2 linked regions of the Gimesia maris genome follow. The protein of the gene in region 1 binds, or shares a complex with, the protein of each later gene. Links are inferred from orthologs where the notes say so. Each region holds a gene or a part of one and is shown in the gene's direction. Other genes may lie near its edges. The genes, in order: GmarT_RS11615 and trxA.

Evidence for each region.
Region 2: the proteins of GmarT_RS11615 (region 1) and trxA are in contact, whole or in part, in a crystal structure (PDB 1F6M), measured with the Escherichia coli proteins. The link is inferred for Gimesia maris from one-to-one orthologs.

Annotation. Positions count from the first base shown.
Region 1 is NZ_CP042910.1:3,105,567-3,114,473, forward strand. What follows is about bases 3,654-6,445. They hold GmarT_RS11615 (FAD-dependent oxidoreductase), read left to right. Parts: upstream 3,654-4,419; coding sequence 4,420-5,472; downstream 5,473-6,445. Other genes in these bases: panB (3-methyl-2-oxobutanoate hydroxymethyltransferase), read right to left, coding at 3,654-3,743; GmarT_RS11620 (M24 family metallopeptidase), read left to right, coding at 5,527-6,445. In the rest of the region: GmarT_RS11600 (tetratricopeptide repeat protein), read left to right, coding at 753-2,105; GmarT_RS11605 (polyprenol monophosphomannose synthase), read left to right, coding at 2,144-2,905; more of panB, read right to left, coding at 2,928-3,653; more of GmarT_RS11620, read left to right, coding at 6,446-6,666; bioF (8-amino-7-oxononanoate synthase), read left to right, coding at 6,770-7,897; GmarT_RS11630 (alpha/beta fold hydrolase), read left to right, coding at 7,990-8,868; GmarT_RS11635 (DEAD/DEAH box helicase), read right to left, coding at 8,874-8,907.
Region 2 is NZ_CP042910.1:6,584,685-6,593,650, reverse strand. Bases 3,836-6,686 are described here. They hold trxA (thioredoxin), read left to right. Parts: upstream 3,836-5,023; coding sequence 5,024-5,350; downstream 5,351-6,686. Other genes in these bases: GmarT_RS24570 (coiled-coil domain-containing protein), read left to right, coding at 5,546-6,686; GmarT_RS24580 (hypothetical protein), read right to left, coding at 3,836-4,640. Also shown: GmarT_RS24595 (TolC family protein), read left to right, coding at 44-1,549; GmarT_RS24590 (multicopper oxidase family protein), read left to right, coding at 1,602-3,008; purN (phosphoribosylglycinamide formyltransferase), read right to left, coding at 3,023-3,676; more of GmarT_RS24580, read right to left, coding at 3,720-3,835; more of GmarT_RS24570, read left to right, coding at 6,687-7,567; GmarT_RS24565 (hypothetical protein), read right to left, coding at 7,564-7,752; GmarT_RS24560 (VOC family protein), read right to left, coding at 8,087-8,500; aminofutalosine synthase MqnE, read right to left, coding at 8,531-8,966. UniProt on the Escherichia coli protein: Participates in various redox reactions through the reversible oxidation of its active center dithiol to a disulfide and catalyzes dithiol-disulfide exchange reactions.

The DNA of each region.
Region 1 (8,907 bases):
CAGAGTGTTGCCTACGACAGCACTCTTACAAAAATCTTCCTAGTAATTTCGATTGCGGTTGATACTCCCTGGGAGCATCACCTGAAATCACATCCGAATTGTTTCCTTCGATCATTCAGATATGAATTCTCATTGCGACTGGTACAATCTATCGGCGTGCTGTAATCGTCGCTTGAATGTCTCAAGTCATTATCAGATAAAAAGGTTACGTCATTTTTTGTCATGATTATATGCGTCGTAACGGTTGGTTAAACTGGGAGAGATTTGCCTCTGTATCAACCTGCTGAGGGACCAGAAAATGTGTAAGACTGGGTAGAATGTATGTCTCAAGGTGAGATAGATGGGAGCTTCGCGGCTGTTCCTAATGTGAGGAGCGACCCGTTCCCGGGAGTTAATATTGTTGAAAGGTTTGCACCATTGATCTCTCCGGTCACGTGCAATATGTGGCCATAAACTTTCGCCAGACTGTCAGAAAGCCATTTAATTTATACCGATCAGACCTGTTCAAAACGATCACACGATTTCTTTTCAACAGTCCTGCTGGTTCGACTGCTCTAGAAATGGGAATTGTGCGAAAAACTGGAGATATACCTGATTCACCAGTCATGATGAGTGACTGGTGACCGTTAACTTCCATCGTGGCTGGTGTGCAGTGCTTTGTGTTGTAGCGATTGAACAGTTCTTGCATTTCCTTCTCAGTCCCTGCATAATAACGTTATTCATCAGGAACTGGGCCAGACAGGAGAGTACCAATGCGATCACTTCTCATCGTGAGCACAGTTTTTCTGTTTGTGGGATCTCCTGAGCAGGTTCCTGCTCAAAGGCATCGTTCTACACACGGGCATCAGCACCACTCCCACCATCATGGAAGGTCTTATCCACGCTATTACGGTAAGACCTGGGCTAATCCAGGCTGGTCTGTCAGTGGATTCTCCGGGAATACCAGTTTCAACTTTTCATTTCCGGGAAGTTCTTATTATGGCAATCCCTGGGGACCTTACATGTATAACCGGTTTGGTTACTACAGTACGGATGCATTCATTGCCGGAAATCCGGTCTTGTTTTCCAATGGATATTCTTTGAACGGTTTCTATCCGATTCTGCCGGGACAGGGATTTTCTCCGCCAGCCGTTTATCCTTACAGTAATGTTCCCGGAACTCTGCCTACGCTCCCGAATTCACCACAAGGCAATGGTTTTCCTGCTGCCAGTAATATCCCCCTCAATAATGCACTCCAGAATGACCTGGAACGCTGGGATGACAAAAATTATCTGCCGGAACCTTCTCGCAAGATACAGAAATACATTGTCCCCTCGACTCGACATGCGCGGGAGTTGAGTCTGCGGAATCAGGTCAAGGGAGATGAATACTTTAAAAAACTGGATTACCGCCGGGCTTATGAGCGTTACAAACTGGCTGCATCGTTGACGAAAGATCTGGCAACGCCGCATTTCCGGAAAGGATTTTCGCTGGTTGCCCTGGGACAGTATGATCGCGCAGCATTCGAGTTTAAACAGGGGCTGGAACTGGATCCTACCTGGCCTTCGACTGGCGAAAGCCTGAACGAACTGTTCGGTGCAGAGCATGCGATTGCCAGGGATTCAATGGTGCATCAGGTTGCCGAATGGGTAAAGAAAGACATTCGTGATCCTGAGCGATTGTTTGTGTTTGGCGTGGTCCTGCATTTTAACGGTCAGACTGAAGAGGCACATGACGTAATAGAAACTGCTGCCCGTCTGGCTGGCCGCGGTGATCATTTTCTGGCGTTCCTGAATCCTCAACCGGTTCCCGTCGATCAGCAGACCGTGAAACAGAAAAGCGGTAATCAGCAAGGATATGTGGTAGATCCTGCTAAAACCAGACCGCCGGCGTTCGAATCCAGACAGACGCCAGCCGAACCTGCGAAACCTCTGGGACCAGCTCGTTCGCAGCCACTTTCCAAACCTCTGCCTCCCCCTCCCCAGAGAGTCCCCCAAAAACCTGCAGGCAACGATTCAGGATTGCCTCCCCTGCCGCAAAAGGCAGATACACCAGGTGAGCCGTTGATTCCTCTGCCGGAGCCTGTTAAAAGTCAACAACCACCGTTGTTGATTCCACCAAAATGAGCTGAACCATCCCTGATCGACTGGGCCTGATTTTTCCGATGACCGATTCTGCACAACCCCGACTCTTAGTGACATTGTGTACCTACAACGAGCGCGAAAATCTGGAGCTGTTAATTCCAGAAATACACAAGTACTTGCCTTCTGCTGCCATTCTGGTGATTGATGATAATTCACCAGACGGTACGGGAGAGTATGCCAAAGAGCTGAAAAAGACGGATTCTCGGATTCATTCCATCCATCGTTCTGGAAAACTCGGGCTGGGAACTGCCACGATTGCCGGTTTTCAATATGCGATTGAAAATCATTATGACCTGGTACTGAATCTGGATGCTGACTTCAGCCATCCACCCCGTTTCATGCCGGATCTGGTTGAGGCGACGAAAACCGCGGATGTGGCTATTGGCTCACGTTATATCCCGGGGGGGAAAATTGAGGGTTGGAGCCCCAAACGTTATTTCATGAGTGGTGCCGTCAACTGGTACTCTCGGTTATTATTGAGGCTCAAATCCCGTGACTGCAGTGGCAGTTTTCGCTGTTATCGGGTTCCCAAGCTGGCGGAAATCGATTTTGCCCTTATACGTGCCAGGGGATATGCGTTCCAGGAAGAAATACTGTACCGCTGCCGCAGAGTCGGGTGCACGTTTAAGGAAGTTCCCTTCACGTTTGAAGAACGTCGGTTTGGGAGTTCCAAAATCAACCTGCGGGAAGCGTTCTCGGCATTATGGGTGATGCTGGTCCTGGGAATTGATAACTGTCTGGGAAAACGCGTTCGTACCCTGCCCTCTGATTCTGGCAGATAACCTGAGTGAAACTGAAGATAACTCAGGAGTGGCTGTGAGACGCATCCGGGAACGTGCCTTCTCGTACTTCACTGGCATATGCCTGAACAGCAGTTTTCATGTCTGCTGCAAAATTGGCATATTTCTTCAGGAAACGCGGGTGAAATTCCGCATTCATTCCCAGCATATCGGGTGTGACCAAAACCTGCCCGTCGCAGCCTGAACCCGATCCGATTCCAATCGTGGGCACCGTCACTGTTTCTGTGATTTTTCGGGCGATGGGAGCCGTGATCATTTCCAGTAGAATTCCAAAGGCACCTGCGCGTTCTGCAGCGAGTGCGTCTGCAATCAGCTGATCTTCATCACGTTGAATTTTTCCCATGCTGCCGATGGCACGGACAGACTGTGGTTTGAGTCCCAGATGTGCCATCACGGGGATATCTGCTGCTGCAATCGCTTCGATGGTTTTTGCCTGATTGACTCCCCCTTCCAGTTTAACGGCGTCAGCTCCCGTTTCTTTCAGAATGCGTCCGGCATTCTCCAGAGCCTGAGCCGGGGAAATATGAAATGACATAAAGGGCATGTCCACGATGACCAGAGCTCTCTGGACGGCACGGCAGACCATTTCCCCGTGGTAAATCATTTCATCGACTGTCACAGGCAGTGTGGTACTCTTGCCCTGCACGACCATTCCTAAAGTGTCGCCTACCAGCAGGCAGTCCAGACCGGCGTCATCCAGAATTTTTGCAGACAGATAATCATAGGCTGTCAGCATGGTGATCTTCTGGTTTTTCTCTTTGGCAGCGAGAAACCGGGGAACAGTAAACTTCTGGGGCCGTGCGGGGGACGCATCTGACACGGAACTCTCCTTAAAAACGCTCAGCAAATCGGAATCACACTATGGTGAAGGAAACTCATCAGTTTAGGTAATTGTAGACATCATCATTAGTTGGAGGGTTCACAATATGAAAACTCAGTCCTCATTCGCAATACTCGGGTCGGGTTTTATTTAAAATCGGAGTCGCCGAAGGATGTGTTGCATTTTGCACTGTTTTATTTTGCAGCACGTGTGGCGTAATTGACCACCCTGCCGAGGTCTGAATTCGACTCAAATATACTCTGGAAAATGTAATGCTATGTCAATAAAAGGTTTACGTTTATTTTTACGAATAATATTCTGAATGGTACAGCTTATGCATTAGTACTATAGCAGCGATGGTGGCAAGCGTTGGCCCGCACTTGCTCCATTCAGCACAGAAAAGGTGCTTCAGTCATTCACATGATTCGAAGCACCTTTTTTTTGTACCTTCAAAACATTTCGCTGTGTTCATTCGAAACGATCATTTTCTGGTCCGGCTTAAAAACCCTTCCTCCGGGCATCTGGAATTCCTGACCGTACTTCATTAGGATTGTGACTCACGCCAGGTTCGTACGCTGGTTATGTTTCAGGATTACAATTCACACGCAACTTCTCTGACAGGAGATCTATTTACGGATTTCTCTCAGGGAGAATGCATATCAGGAGGTCACCTAACGTGCCAGAAAAAGTCGTCGTGATCGGATCAGGACCCGCTGGTTGGGCAGCTTGCATTTACACATCCAGAGCCAACTTGGAACCGCTCTGCTTCGAAGGAGCAATTTCTGAGGAAAATCGACTGCAGGGGACACTGCCCCTGGGGCAGCTGGCTTTGACTACAGAAGTGGAGAACTATCCTGGTTTTCCTGCCGGGAATCTTGAGTCATACCTTGATGGATCAATCGATAAATCAAAACGACAGTATATGGCACCGCATCTGGGGCATGGTGTCAGTGGTCCTGAGCTCATGGAACTGATGCGTCAGCAGGCGATAAATTTTGGTACCAAGGTTGTGACAGACGACGTGGTTGATGTCGATTTATCTGCACATCCTTTCAAAGTGACTCGGGCTAACGGCGAAACTGTCGAAGCGCTGTCTGTCATCATTGCCACCGGTGCCCGGGCGAATTACCTGGGGCTCGAATCGGAAAACCGTTTTAAGAACATGGGGGTTTCCGCATGTGCCGTCTGTGATGGAGCCATGCCCCGTTTCCGGAATCATCCTCTGGTTGTCGTTGGCGGAGGTGACAGTGCCATGGAAGAAGCGAATTACCTGACCAAGTTTGCGTCCAAAGTTTACATCATCCACCGTCGTGACGAATTCCGCGCCAGCAAAATTATGGCGGAACGGGCGCTTGCCAATGAAAAGATCGAAGTGAAATGGAATTCGGTCGTCGAAGAAGTTCTGGGCGATGATGAAAAAGGTGTCACCGGAGTCCGGATTCGCAGCACGGTAGATGAAAGTCAGACCGAAGAACTGGAAGCTTCCGGCTATTTCGCCGCCATTGGTCACACACCCAATACCAACTTCCTTAAAGGTCAGATTGAAACAAACGACAAAGGTTTCATTGAATGGAAGATTCCCTTCCGTACCAATACCAATGTCGAAGGTGTGTTCGCCGCCGGGGATGTTGCCGACGATAACTATAAACAGGCCATTACGGCTGCCGGCAGCGGATGTATGGCTGCCCTGGATGCAGAACGCTGGCTTGTTGAAAAAGGTTTTGAATAAGCGACATTCCTGGTTACTAATTGATAGAGTTCCGTCTGAAAGGGCGTATAAAGCATGCTGACTCAAGAAGGTTGTCTGGCACGACAGAAACGATTGTGGGAAACGGTTCCCGATCACCTGGAATGGATTCTGATCGCGGATCCCCGTCATGTTCTGTATCTTTCCAACTTCCTGGTGCAGCCCTGCAGCTTTTCCCGGGGTGAGCGGGCATTGTTACTGCTGGACCGTGAAAAAGGGGTCACTCTGGTTGGTGATAATTTCACGCTTCGTTCTTCCGCTGCCGAGTTTTATGTCGATCATGAAGCGATTGAAACCTGGTACGATCACAAGCACTCAGTCGAAAACCGCGATCATGCGCTCTTTAAAGCCTTGAAATCGGTGGTACCTCAACTCAAAGGTCGCCCCGGTGCCATAGAAGCAGAATGGCTGCCGGTAGGTGCCTTGCAGGAGCTGGAAATCACTCAGACCGATGCGACTCTGGAACTGGGAAGCGTCCTGCGTCAATTACGTCGTCAGAAACATGACGATGAAATTGCTTTACTCAAGCAATGCATGCAAGCCTGTGATGCCGGACATGCGTGTGCGCGGGAAGTCGTCGCAGCGGGGAAAAGTGAATTCGACATCTTCCGCAAGGTTCAGGCAGCGGTCCTGCAGGCTGCTGGTCTGCCGGTCATTATTTATGGCGATTTTCGTGCTTCGACACCTGCTGTACCGAAAGCAGGGGGATTGCCTTCCGGTCATGTTCTGGAGAACGGGGATCTGTTTGTTCTGGATTACTCCGTGGTGATTCACGGTTATCGCAGTGATTTTACCAATACGATCGCAGTTGGCGAACCGAGTGCTGAACAGGAAAAACTGTTCGGTCTCTGCCAGGCCGCCATGCAGGGAGGCGAGTCAACACTCAAAGCAGGCGCAAAATGTGCCGAAGTACATGCAGCGACCGCCGCTCCCCTCTGGAATGCTGGCTACAAAGAAAACTTCCAGCATCATGCCGGTCACGGTCTGGGACTGGGACTTCCCGAAGCACCGATTCTGGTACCGGAAAGCATCGATACCCTGCTTGCCGGTGATGTCGTCACGCTTGAACCAGGTGTTTATGTGGAAGGGGTCGGCGGGATGCGGATCGAGCATAACTACCTGATCACGGAAGATGGCTTTGAACGATTGAGCAATCACGTCATCGCGCTGAAGTAACTGGAATCGGCTTTCAATCTCAAATCAGGTATTCGTGACTATGTCCTCTTCTGAATTTCCGGATTGGATAGAAGACGACCTGCAGAAGCTCCGGAAGGAGGGTTTGTTTCGAACTCGACGAACCTTCAGTCCTTTGCCGAACGGACGCTGTCTGCTGGAAGGTCAGAAACTGATCAATCTCTCCAGTAATGACTATCTGAATCTGGCTCACGACCCGCGCCTGATTTCTGCAACTGCTTCAGCATTACAGGTCATGGGGGTTGGCGCTCGCGCCAGTGCCCTGGTAAGCGGTCGCACGGAATGGCATGCTCAACTCGAACAACGACTTGCTGATTTTGAGAGAACGGACGCGGCCATTCTGTTTCCCAGCGGTTATGCTGCAAATCTGGGAGTCGTGTCTGCCATCGCGGGTGAGGGAGACACAATCTATTGTGATCGTCTGAATCATGCCAGCCTGATCGATGGATGTCGACTCGCAGGGGCAGCGTTCCGCGTCTATCGTCATGATCGTCTGGAAAAGCTGAAACGGGAACTGGATAAAAAAACGGGTGAGGGAAAAACGATCATTGTGACGGATTCGATCTTCAGTATGGATGGAATCCGGGCACCTCTGGTTGAGCTTTGCGATCTGGCAGAACAATATCACGCAGCTCTGGTGGTGGATGAAGCTCACGGGACGGGAGTCTGGGGCGAGACGGGACGCGGACTGGCTGAAGAATTGAATGTGGAATCAAGAGTCACCATTCGCATCGGTACGCTCAGTAAGGGGCTGGGAGCCATGGGAGGATTTGTGGCTGGCTCAGATTCCCTGATCAACTGGCTCTGGAACCGGGTACGGACACAAATTTATTCGACTGCCCTGCCCCCGGCAATCTGTGCAGCGGCCTGTGAATCTCTCCTGATTATTAAGGCAGAACCAGAGCGCAAACAGCATCTGCATCAACTATCCGTATTTCTGCGCCAGGAACTGGCACATCGATCACTTCTGGCTGACGTTACGTCTAGCGGACCGATCATTCCCGTGATTCTGGAAGATCCTGAACGAACGATGTCGATTGCAGCAGATTTACAGGCTGCTGGATTTCTTGTCGGGGCAATCCGACCTCCCACCGTACCTCAGGGGACCTCGCGACTGCGAATTTCGGTGACCAGTGCGCATCAGCGTGATGATCTGGAGCGGTTTTTAAAAGCGTTGGATCGTTCCCTCGCCAGATACGGGAAATCGCGATAAGGTATGCAGATCATAATGTACTACTATCCAACTGTAATGAAACGCGACAGCTGCTGTTCAGGCTGACCTATTCAACGTTTAAAGAACTACGCATGACTTTTCGTGATCAGATTAAAAATGAATACCCGTTTGAATCTCATTGGTTGAAGATCGACGGTCATCAATATCACTATCTGGATGAAGGCGCAGGACCGGTTTTGCTGATGGTGCACGGCAATCCAACCTGGAGTTTCGCCTGGCGACGTCTGGTCAAGCAACTCTCTCAAAAGTACCGTGTGATCGCGGTCGACCACATGGGATGTGGGTTGTCTGATAAACCTCAGCAATATTCCTATCAGCTGGCGACACACATCGAAAACCTGAAAACCCTGATTCAGGAACTGGATCTGCAAAAGATTACGTTATTTGCACATGATTGGGGGGGCGCGATTGGTATGGGGGCTGCCGTTGATCTGCCGGATCGCTTTCAACAGTTTGTGCTCATGAATACAGCCGCCTTTCGTTCACAGGAGATCCCGCTGCGTATTGCTGTCTGCCGAATTCCTTTTCTGGGCGCATGGGGAGTGCGAGGTTTGAATCTGTTTTCCGGGGCTGCTGTGAAAATGGCGGTTGAGAAACCCGAGCGGATGTCTGCCGAAGTCAAAGCCGGTTTTCTGGGGCCTTACGATAACTGGCAGCATCGCGTCGCCGTCCATCAGTTTGTGAAAGATATTCCTTTGAAGTCTTCACACCCCAGTTATCAGACTCTGCAGCATGTCGAAGAGGGGCTGCAGCAGTTCACCGGGCATCCCATGCTGCTGATCTGGGGTGAAAAGGACTGGTGTTTTACAACCAGTTTTCTCGATGAGTTTGAACGACGCTTCCCGGCAGCGGAAACCTTGCGAATTCCCGATGCCGGTCATTATGTGTTTGAAGATGCACATGAAGTCATGCTGCCCCGCATCGAAGCGTTTCTGGAGCAGCATGTCTGATCAAGTTAGAAATCACCGAAGTCAGGGTTGATGAGGTGC
Region 2 (8,966 bases), 3.5 Mb from region 1 along the record:
CGCCAGGATGGTGTGCAGATTGGGCCATTCATGGAGGACCAGGATGAAAATCGGATTTCCTGTCACAGTCGGGTTACTCACCGCTTTGATCAGCGGGTGTGCTTCCAGTCCCGATCGACAGATCACCGAACTGGGTGAGTCGAAGCCAGTATCGATTGCACTTTGCGATCCCTCTCCGGTCAAAGTTAAAAGAGATGATTCTTCTCAACTCCCTGCCTCAACTGACCCTGAAACAAAGTTGGTTGCACACGAGCAGGCGGAAGAACTTCCATTCGCGGAATACGATATCCCTCTGGTCCCTGTTTCGGGTGCCTTAGAAGCTCACCCGCAAACTTTTTATAGTTTGAGTGATCTGGAATCACTGGCTCAGGCGAATAATCCCACATTGATTCAATCAGCAGCTCAAGTTGAAGCCTCTCGAGGTGCTGCTTATCAGGCGGGGCTCTACCCGAATCCGGTGGTTGGTTATGCCAGCGATCAGATTGGCATTGATGGAACGGCAGGAGAGTTACAGGGGGCCTTCGTCTCGCAGGAATTCGTGACAGGAGGCAAACTGAAACTGAGTCGGGCCAAGTGGACGCAGCAGATCTGTATTGCCGAAACGAATCTTTCGGCTCAGTATACTCGGGTGCTCAATGATGTCCGCATTCATTTCTATCGTACTCTGGCTGCACAGCAGATGCTGTCGGTTCACCATCAGTTGCTGGCAAATGCTCGGGATAATCTGCAGACTCATAAAGAGATGCTCAACCTGGGGCAGACTAATCAGGCGGGGTTGTTACAGGCAGAGGTCGACTTGCATCGCGCCCGGCTGAAGCAGATGGCGGCGGAGAATAATCTGGAACAGGAGTGGCGCGACCTGGTCGCGATGGTGGGAACTCCAGAGCTGCAGTGTACCATACTCAAGGGGTCGCTGGAACCAGCGACTGAAGTGTATGACTGGAGTTCAGCCATGCATCAACTTCTGGAAAACAGTCCGGAGATCGTAGCTGCCTGGGAACGGGTGCAGCACGATGAGATTACCGTGGAACGTGAACGTGTCCAGCCGATTCCGAACATTCTGGTGAATGTGGACTTCGGTCACAATTTTGAGACCAATAACAATGTTGCAGGAGTCACCGCCGGTCTGCCTCTGCCTGTATTTGACCGCAATCAGGGGACCGTTGATCAGGCGCTGGCTGATTTGAATCAGTCGCGTGCCAATGTAAAGCGTCTCGAGTTATCATTAATGAGTAAGCTGTCAGATAAGTACCGAGATTATCGAACGGCGCGGCAGCATGTGGAAACCTACCGGAGTGAAATGCTGCCTAAAGCAAAAGAGGCATATGATCTGCTGCATGAAAGTTATAAGCGCAGGCGTGCCCCCTGGCCCGAAGTGCTGATGGCTCAAAAGATCTATTACGATCTGCAGGCAGAGTACATCATGAGCCAGTTACAGTATCATGAAAGTGAGATTGCGATTCGAGGTATGTTGCTGACGGGGGGGCTGGAAGTTCCGTCAGCTCCGATGTCCGGCGGGCACATCGATGCGGTACCGAAACCGCGTTAAGCAAAGCATGATTCCCGAAACGCAGAAACTGAAATCAAGGAAAGGTCTACCAATGGGTTCACCCAACGATCGTCGGGATTTTCTGAAGCATGGAGCAGCAGCGACAGCCGGTTTGTTTGCTGCGAGTGCTACTATGGCCAAAGCAGCAGAATCTGCGGATACCGGTAACAGTCGGGCAGAAGGCGAAGCATTTCCGCGCATGCATCCGGGGCTGGGAGGACCGATTGGCAGCCCCACGGACCGGGGAAAGCTGGTGCCCGGATTGAGGGAAGCGGGACAGGCACCCGTGAATGTGATCGCACCGGATCTGAAAACGACCTGGGGTAAAATCGTGAACGGAGCGCGCGAATTCCATCTGCACGCGATGCCGGTCCGACGGGAAGTGCTGCCGGGAATCTGGATGGACGCTTATGGGTTTAACGGCCAGTTTCCCGGGCCGGTCCTGGAAATGTATCAGGGGGAGCGAATCCGGATCGTGTTTCGTAACGATCTGCCCGAGCCGACCACCCTGCATTCACACGGTCTGGAACTTCCGATCAGTTTTGACGGGATACCGGCTGTGACTCAGGATCTGGTCAAGCCGGGCCATACGTTTGTGTATGAATATGATGTGCATCAGGAAGGCAGCTATTTTCTGCATCCGCATGTGGCAATGCAGGAAGCGATCGGCATGGTAGTGCCCTTTATTATTCATCCCAAAGTCGCCTATGAGCCGACCGTCGACCGTGATTTCGTATTGATGACTCAGCAGTTTGCCATGCTGCCCAATGCTCATATTCCCAATACGATGTCGATGGACTGGAATTTTCTCACGATCAATGGTCGTTGTGGTCCCTATACCACTCCCCTGGTCTGTAAACTGGGTGAGCGGATTCGGATTCGCTTTCTGAACTTCAGTACGCTGCATCAGCATCCGATGCATTTGCACGGGCATACTTTCTGGGTGACGGGAACGGAGGGGGGACGAATTCCAGAGTCGGCCTGGATTCCAGGAAATACGGTGATTGTAGGTGTGGCGCAGTCGCGGGATGTGGAACTGATAGCGAACAATCCCGGTGACTGGGTACTGCATTGTCATATGTTTCATCACATGATGAATCATATGGTTTCACAGGTCGGGCCGATCATTCGTCAGAAAAAAGATGACCCTGGATTTAAGGTTCCCGGTTATCCGCAGATGATGAAAGGCATGTCGGATATGAAAGTGCTTCCAGAGGGTGAGGAACTGCCTTTTGATGATTATTCGATGCCGATGACCACAGAAGACATGCGGAAGATCAATGGACGTCGTGAAGTTCAGGGAATGCGGGAAGGCTGGTTCAAAGGAGTGAAAGGGCTGTTTACGGTGATGCGTGTGCTGCCTCCCCATCTGTACGATAAGGTCATGAAGACGGACGAACCGATTCCGCCTAACTCCAGCACGCCACTCAATCCACCGCCAGGCAGTCAGAAGCTTTGATTCAGGTTCGCTATTCAATCCTGAATAACGGTCCGCCGTTCGACGACTGTAATTTTACCGGCAGCGAACAGGCGAATCATTTCCGGATAGAGTTCGCATTCTGCCTGGAAGACATTGGCGGCGACCTGGTCGGGAGTGTCGGTTCCTGATACGGGAACGGTTTTCTGGCCGATAATCGGGCCGTGGTCATACTCGTTGTCGGCGAAGTGGACGGTACAGCCACTGACCTTGACGCCCCGCGCCACGACGGCTTCGTGTACCTTGTGACCGTAAAAGCCATGTCCGCAGAAAGCGGGGATGAGAGCCGGGTGGATATTCATCACGCGGTATTGAAAGTCTTCCGGAATATGAATCAGGGAAAGATAACCAGCCAGGGTCACCAGATCGGCACCAACTTCGCGACAGAGGCCGAAAATGGTTGTACTGAATTCGCTGATATCCTGAAAGTCCCGGCGGCGAACGACCTCGCAGCGCAGGCCGGCGGCTTTTGCCTTAGAGACTCCTCCACAGTCAGGTCGGCTGGCAATGACCAGTGGAACTTCAATATCGAGTTCACCAGCGTCTCGTTTCGCCAGGAAATTGGTGAGTGTCGTGCCGCCTCCCGAGATGAGCACGGCCAGTTTCAGGGGGCGTTTCGGTGAAGATTCGGTCGTGTGATCCACGTTCATACTGTTAGAACAATACTTTTAAATTATAAAACGAATGGGACTGTCAAGTACCTGAATCGTCTTGGGGTTTCGATTCAGAAGTTTTGGTTTCCGGTGTTTTATTTTCCGGCTGTGTTTTTTCCGCTGGCTTTTCCAACTGGTTGAAATCAACCTGGTCCTGAGTTTTCTGGAGTCGTCTTTCGCGGAATCGCTTGTCGCGCTGACTGGTTTTCCACATGGCGATTGCAATACCGGCAATCAGGATGACCAGTGTACCGGCCAGAATTTGCGAAAACAACCGGCTCCCCCGTTCGTCGACTGTCCGAGGGTTCCATTCCAGTTGTTTTGCCAGAATCAGGGGGGCGACGCGCGACGTATCTTGTGCGTTGTAGACGTACATCTTAAACAGATAGCCGGTTACTGTAACGTGGTCGATGACGTCGGTTCCTTCCGGCAATCCGTTTTTTAAGGCGGGAGGAACTTCCGTGCAAATGACGACTGTGGGATTTTGTTGTGAATCATCGGTAAACAGCCAGGCTTCATAGAGAGTTTTAATCCCATACTGGTTGTCATCTGCTGCCGGATAATGGATCAGTTTGCGGACACGACCTGTCAATGTGACGAGTCGGCCTTTGTAGCGATCACTGTTTTTGAAAAGATCCAGGAAGACAGGAATCTCCTTTTCGGGATGATCGCGGAATGATTTGAGTTCGGAACGGCGCTGTTGCAGGTTGAATTCGGCCGCCTGTTTCTGATCTTTCAGGCTGGTCTCGCGCAGGTGCTTGAGGACGTAATAATAGAGGGCCTTCTCATCATCCATAACGCCACCAAAGACTTTATCTTTGACTTCATTGAATAGCGAAGGAGCCAGTTGATCGGGAAATGGTCTGAAGGGATCTGACTGGGGTTCATCTGCCGATACGGTCAGTGGGGCTGTGACAGCCAGGCATAGAGTGGCTCCCAAAATTCTGATGTAAGACAGCATATCCTGCTCCCAGGGTTTCACTTCTTTAAGTTCTTTAATATAACAGTATTATGGCAATTGCCTGCTGAACCTATTTTGTCGAGAGTCCATCGATTTGTCGAGGTTAAAAATAAATAGCAGCGAGCTGAGATGCTGAGCGTAATTCCTTATTTGACAAGAGGTTTTGGCGTCTCAAAGCCGGGAGAGAGCATTGACACAAAACAGAGGATCTCTATAATTCCCTTCAATCGCAGACAGACTAAATGCTGCCGATTGCTTGAATTATTATTGAGTAGAGCGATCCCCCATTCAGAAAGTTATGTCATTGCAGGGTAGTCGAGAAGATTTTCTCTGCTTTTTTTCAAGGTATATACTGAATCCAATTGTTACGGAGACAACCAGTAATGGCTGAAAATGTTTTGGAATTTACTGATGCGAACTTCCAGTCTGAAGTATTGGAAGCATCTGAACCTGTCCTGGTCGATTTCTGGGCTCCCTGGTGTGGTCCCTGCAAAATGATGATGCCCACCATTGAGGAAATCGCCAGTGATTATTCAGGCCGCGTTCGCGTCGGAAAATTGAATACAGACGAGAATCCTGGTATTGCATCGGCCAGTAGTATCAATGCAATCCCGACAGTAATGCTTTACAAGAATGGTGAAGTGGTCGAAAAGTTTGTAGGTGTGACACCAAAAGAACGTTTTGCTGCTTCGCTGGACAGCCAGCTATAAGCACGAGTCTTATAAGCTGTGTGATATAGATTCAGAGTGGGCAGAGGAGTTGTTGATACTCCTTCTCTGCCCTTTTTGTCATAAGTATATTCGCGTTATTCCGGATTGGATGTTGCATTCAGGAATTGGATTCCACAGCTTCAATCTCGATTTGAGTAACGTCGCGAGACGCTTTTCAGGGAAAGGAATCCCGGCATGAGCGAAGAAACCCGGCCCGACCAGAAATCTCAGGCACCCTCATCGTTTTCAGGTATAAAACGTCCTGCCAGTGACACAGCCGACTCACTTCCGTTGAGCAGTCCTCCGGGAGTAGAACGCCGCGCGGATGCGCCCCATTCATTCACTGAACCGGGAAGCCTGCCAGAGAGCTCTTTCTTCAGTGATCAGAAACAGAAGGAGTTGGAAGAAAGCCTTTCGCATGCAGCGCAGGCGGCAGAGATCCAGACTCAGGGAGCTGCAGAAGCGGGCGCTTCACTAACCGGTGCCGAGTTGCTGTCCCAGGCAGGGGAAATCGCAAATTATCTGAAGTCCCAGTTTTCCGAGATCAGTCGCCGCGAACAGACTGTCACCAGTCAATTGAATGAAATCGACAATGAGCGTCGCAAAATTCGCATGTGGGTGGGACAGATTGAGGAGCAGTATGACGAACGGGAAGCCAGCGTTCGCGAAAAAGAAACGGAACTGATTCGCAAAGCTGTGGAGTGTGAAAAGCTGGCGAAGACCGTGCAGCGGGAACAGGAAAAAGTATTCGCAGCCCAGGATTCTCTGGAGCAGGAACGCGCAGAAATGCGAGACCAGATCCTGCGGGAATTTGCGGAACAGCGGGAATCGCTGGAGCGACAGCGACTGGATCTGATCAACGAACAGAAACGGATTCGTGAGCAGGTCCTCGAATCGCTGTCTGAGCAGCGCAATGAACTGGAACACGACCGCGCTGAGTGGCAGGGAGTCAAACAGACAGAACTGAACCATTTGAAACGGGAGCGTGAAGTTCATGAAGAGGCGGTACGGAAAGTCGAAACAGAACTGACTTCACGGAAAGAAAAATTCGAACTGGAGCTGAAAACCAGACAGTCAGACTGGGATTCGAAACGCCAGGCGGAACTGGAGGCTTTGGAATCCCGCAAGCGGGACTTTGTGATCAGTTCCGAAGAGATTGAGCATCAGCTCAAAATCCAGCGGGAAGACCTGCAGCGCGAATACGGTGCGCGTGAAGAAGAATTTGATCAGAAGCGGACCTTGATCGAGAACCGGATCAAATTTCAGGAAAACCACCTGCTGCGTCTGCGAAAGCAGATTGAAAAAGAACAGCATGAATTCCAGCGCCAGCAACAGATTCAACAACAGCAGCATGAGCAGAACGAGCGGATTCACATTCTGCGGATGAAGCAGCTGGATCGGTTCCGTGATCTGTTGCAGCAGCGCGAACAATCGTTGACCAAGGAACGCGCACTGCATGCGGAACTGCGTCGCTCTGTTGAACGCTACGAACAGAACCAGAAGCAGAGAATGTCAGGCGAGTACGAAGTCTGGCAGAAAGAGCGGGATGCCCAGAAAGCAGAACTGCGACGGCAGCATGACATGCTGGCTTTGCATGCAGAAAATCTGGAACGCCGCCGCGAACGGCTGGATACGTTGCGGGCAGAAGTCGAAGAGACGCATCGTGGTACCCTGGAAATGAGACTGGCCCTGGAAGAAGGCTGGGCGCAGTTGACACAGGTAGAAGGTGATGAGGCAGCCCGCGAACGGCTGGAAAAGGCCAGGGAGGCACTCGCTGCCCACTATCGACAGTTGCGTGAGTCGCTGTCTGTCGAACGTCAGGAACTGGATCATTCCCAGGAACTCTTTCATCGTCATCGTGATGAATTCCGACAGGAGCGCCAGGATCTTTCTGAATGGGTGGCAGAACGCGACGAGCAACTGCGTCAGCGCAGCGAACAATTGCGATTTGAAGCGGAGCAGCTGGCAGTTCGCGATGCGGCCTGGGGGCAGAAGCGGGAAATCTGGTTGCAGGAGAAAGTATCTGCTGAAGAAATTATCCGCAATTTACTGGAGCAACTGACCGAATTGTCTGTAGGCCAGGGAGCAGCAATTCAGCTGGCAGCAAAAAAGAACCAACAGCCACAGGGGCGGGACGCAACGGTAAAGCCTGCTGAGATTGCATCAAAAGAAACAGATTCCAGGAGCATTGAAGAGATTCTGGACCCGCGGGATTAACGCAGATCTTTCCAGGCATCCCAGCAGAGGAACAGTACCAGTCCTGCGGAAATCAGGAACATGATGTCCATCATGGTGCTGCCCCGGAAGGGGATTCCCATTGCAATGTCTACCAGGGCGAGTAATGCCACGATTCCGGATACGGCCATTGAGCCCATGATCATTTTTTTGGGTGCATCCGCCATGGCGATTCCCGTTCCTCTCTACTCATGCTGAAGCTGTATGATTTATGGATGTCTGTCTGAGCTGTACTTTCAGAAAATAAATCAGACCCCGAGTGAGCTCTGTTTTTGTTTTTCTAGAGCGCCTCACATTTAACCGTAGCGTCTGTCAATTTAATCTACGCAGCCCAAATGGACCTGGAGACGCTACCGCAAAACTGGCCACAGTCTAAGTATAGCTTAAGGTCTGGTGTAATTTCCAGTCGATTCTTGTGTCAGAGTTTCTATAGTGAACTCGAATCTTACCCGCGACTGGAACGGGACCGATAAAACCGCTACAAAGCCGATATTCAGCAGCTCAGGAGAGCGAACAGAGTTCGATAATATGGCCATCGGGGTCATTGACGAACGTCTGTGTAGCCCCATCCGGTCTGGACTTGGGAGGGGAGACGATGGGAATCCCCTGTTCTACGGCTTTCTCGTATGCCTGTTTAGCATCGTCCACCTGAAAAGCAAAATGGTGTGTCCGCGTATTCTGCTCGGGGTTGGCATTACCTGCCCGACCCGACTGATCGTGTTCAAGGATCAGGTGGATCTGCTGATTTCCAATCTGAAACCAGTGTCCGTCGAAAGTAAACGCGGGCCGGGGAACATGATCCATGCCTAGAAAATCGACATAGAACTGGCGGGAAGCTTCCAGATCCTTGACAACCAGTGTGATATGATCAAATGACTGGACCTTCAGATTATCAGTAAGGGCAGAATCACTCATGTGTTGCATTTTCTCCCGTATCGAAGTGAATCAGGATGCGGCGGAAGCCATGATCGGTTCGCCGACACTCCAGTTGGCACCATCACGGACGATGTGTCTGTAGAGTGTATCGCGTTCTACAGGGATGCGTCCTGCTTCTTCAATGAGTCGGTGTAACTGCTCGACAGTCAGACCTTCGGGTGTTTTGGCGCCGGCGTCATGGTAAATCAGTTCATGGACGACGGTACCATCCAGATCGTCTGCACCGAAGCTCAAAGCGGTTTGCGCCGTCTTTTCTCCCAGCATGATCCAGTAAGCTTTGATGTGATCAAAGTTGTCGAGCATGATCCGGGACAAGGCGATCACTTTCAGGTCCATCAGGCCGGATGGTTTTTTGATTTCTGACATCCCCGTATTTTCGGGATGAAATGCCAGTGGGATGAATGTCTGGAATCCACCTGTTTCATCCTGCAGTTCCCGAAGGCGG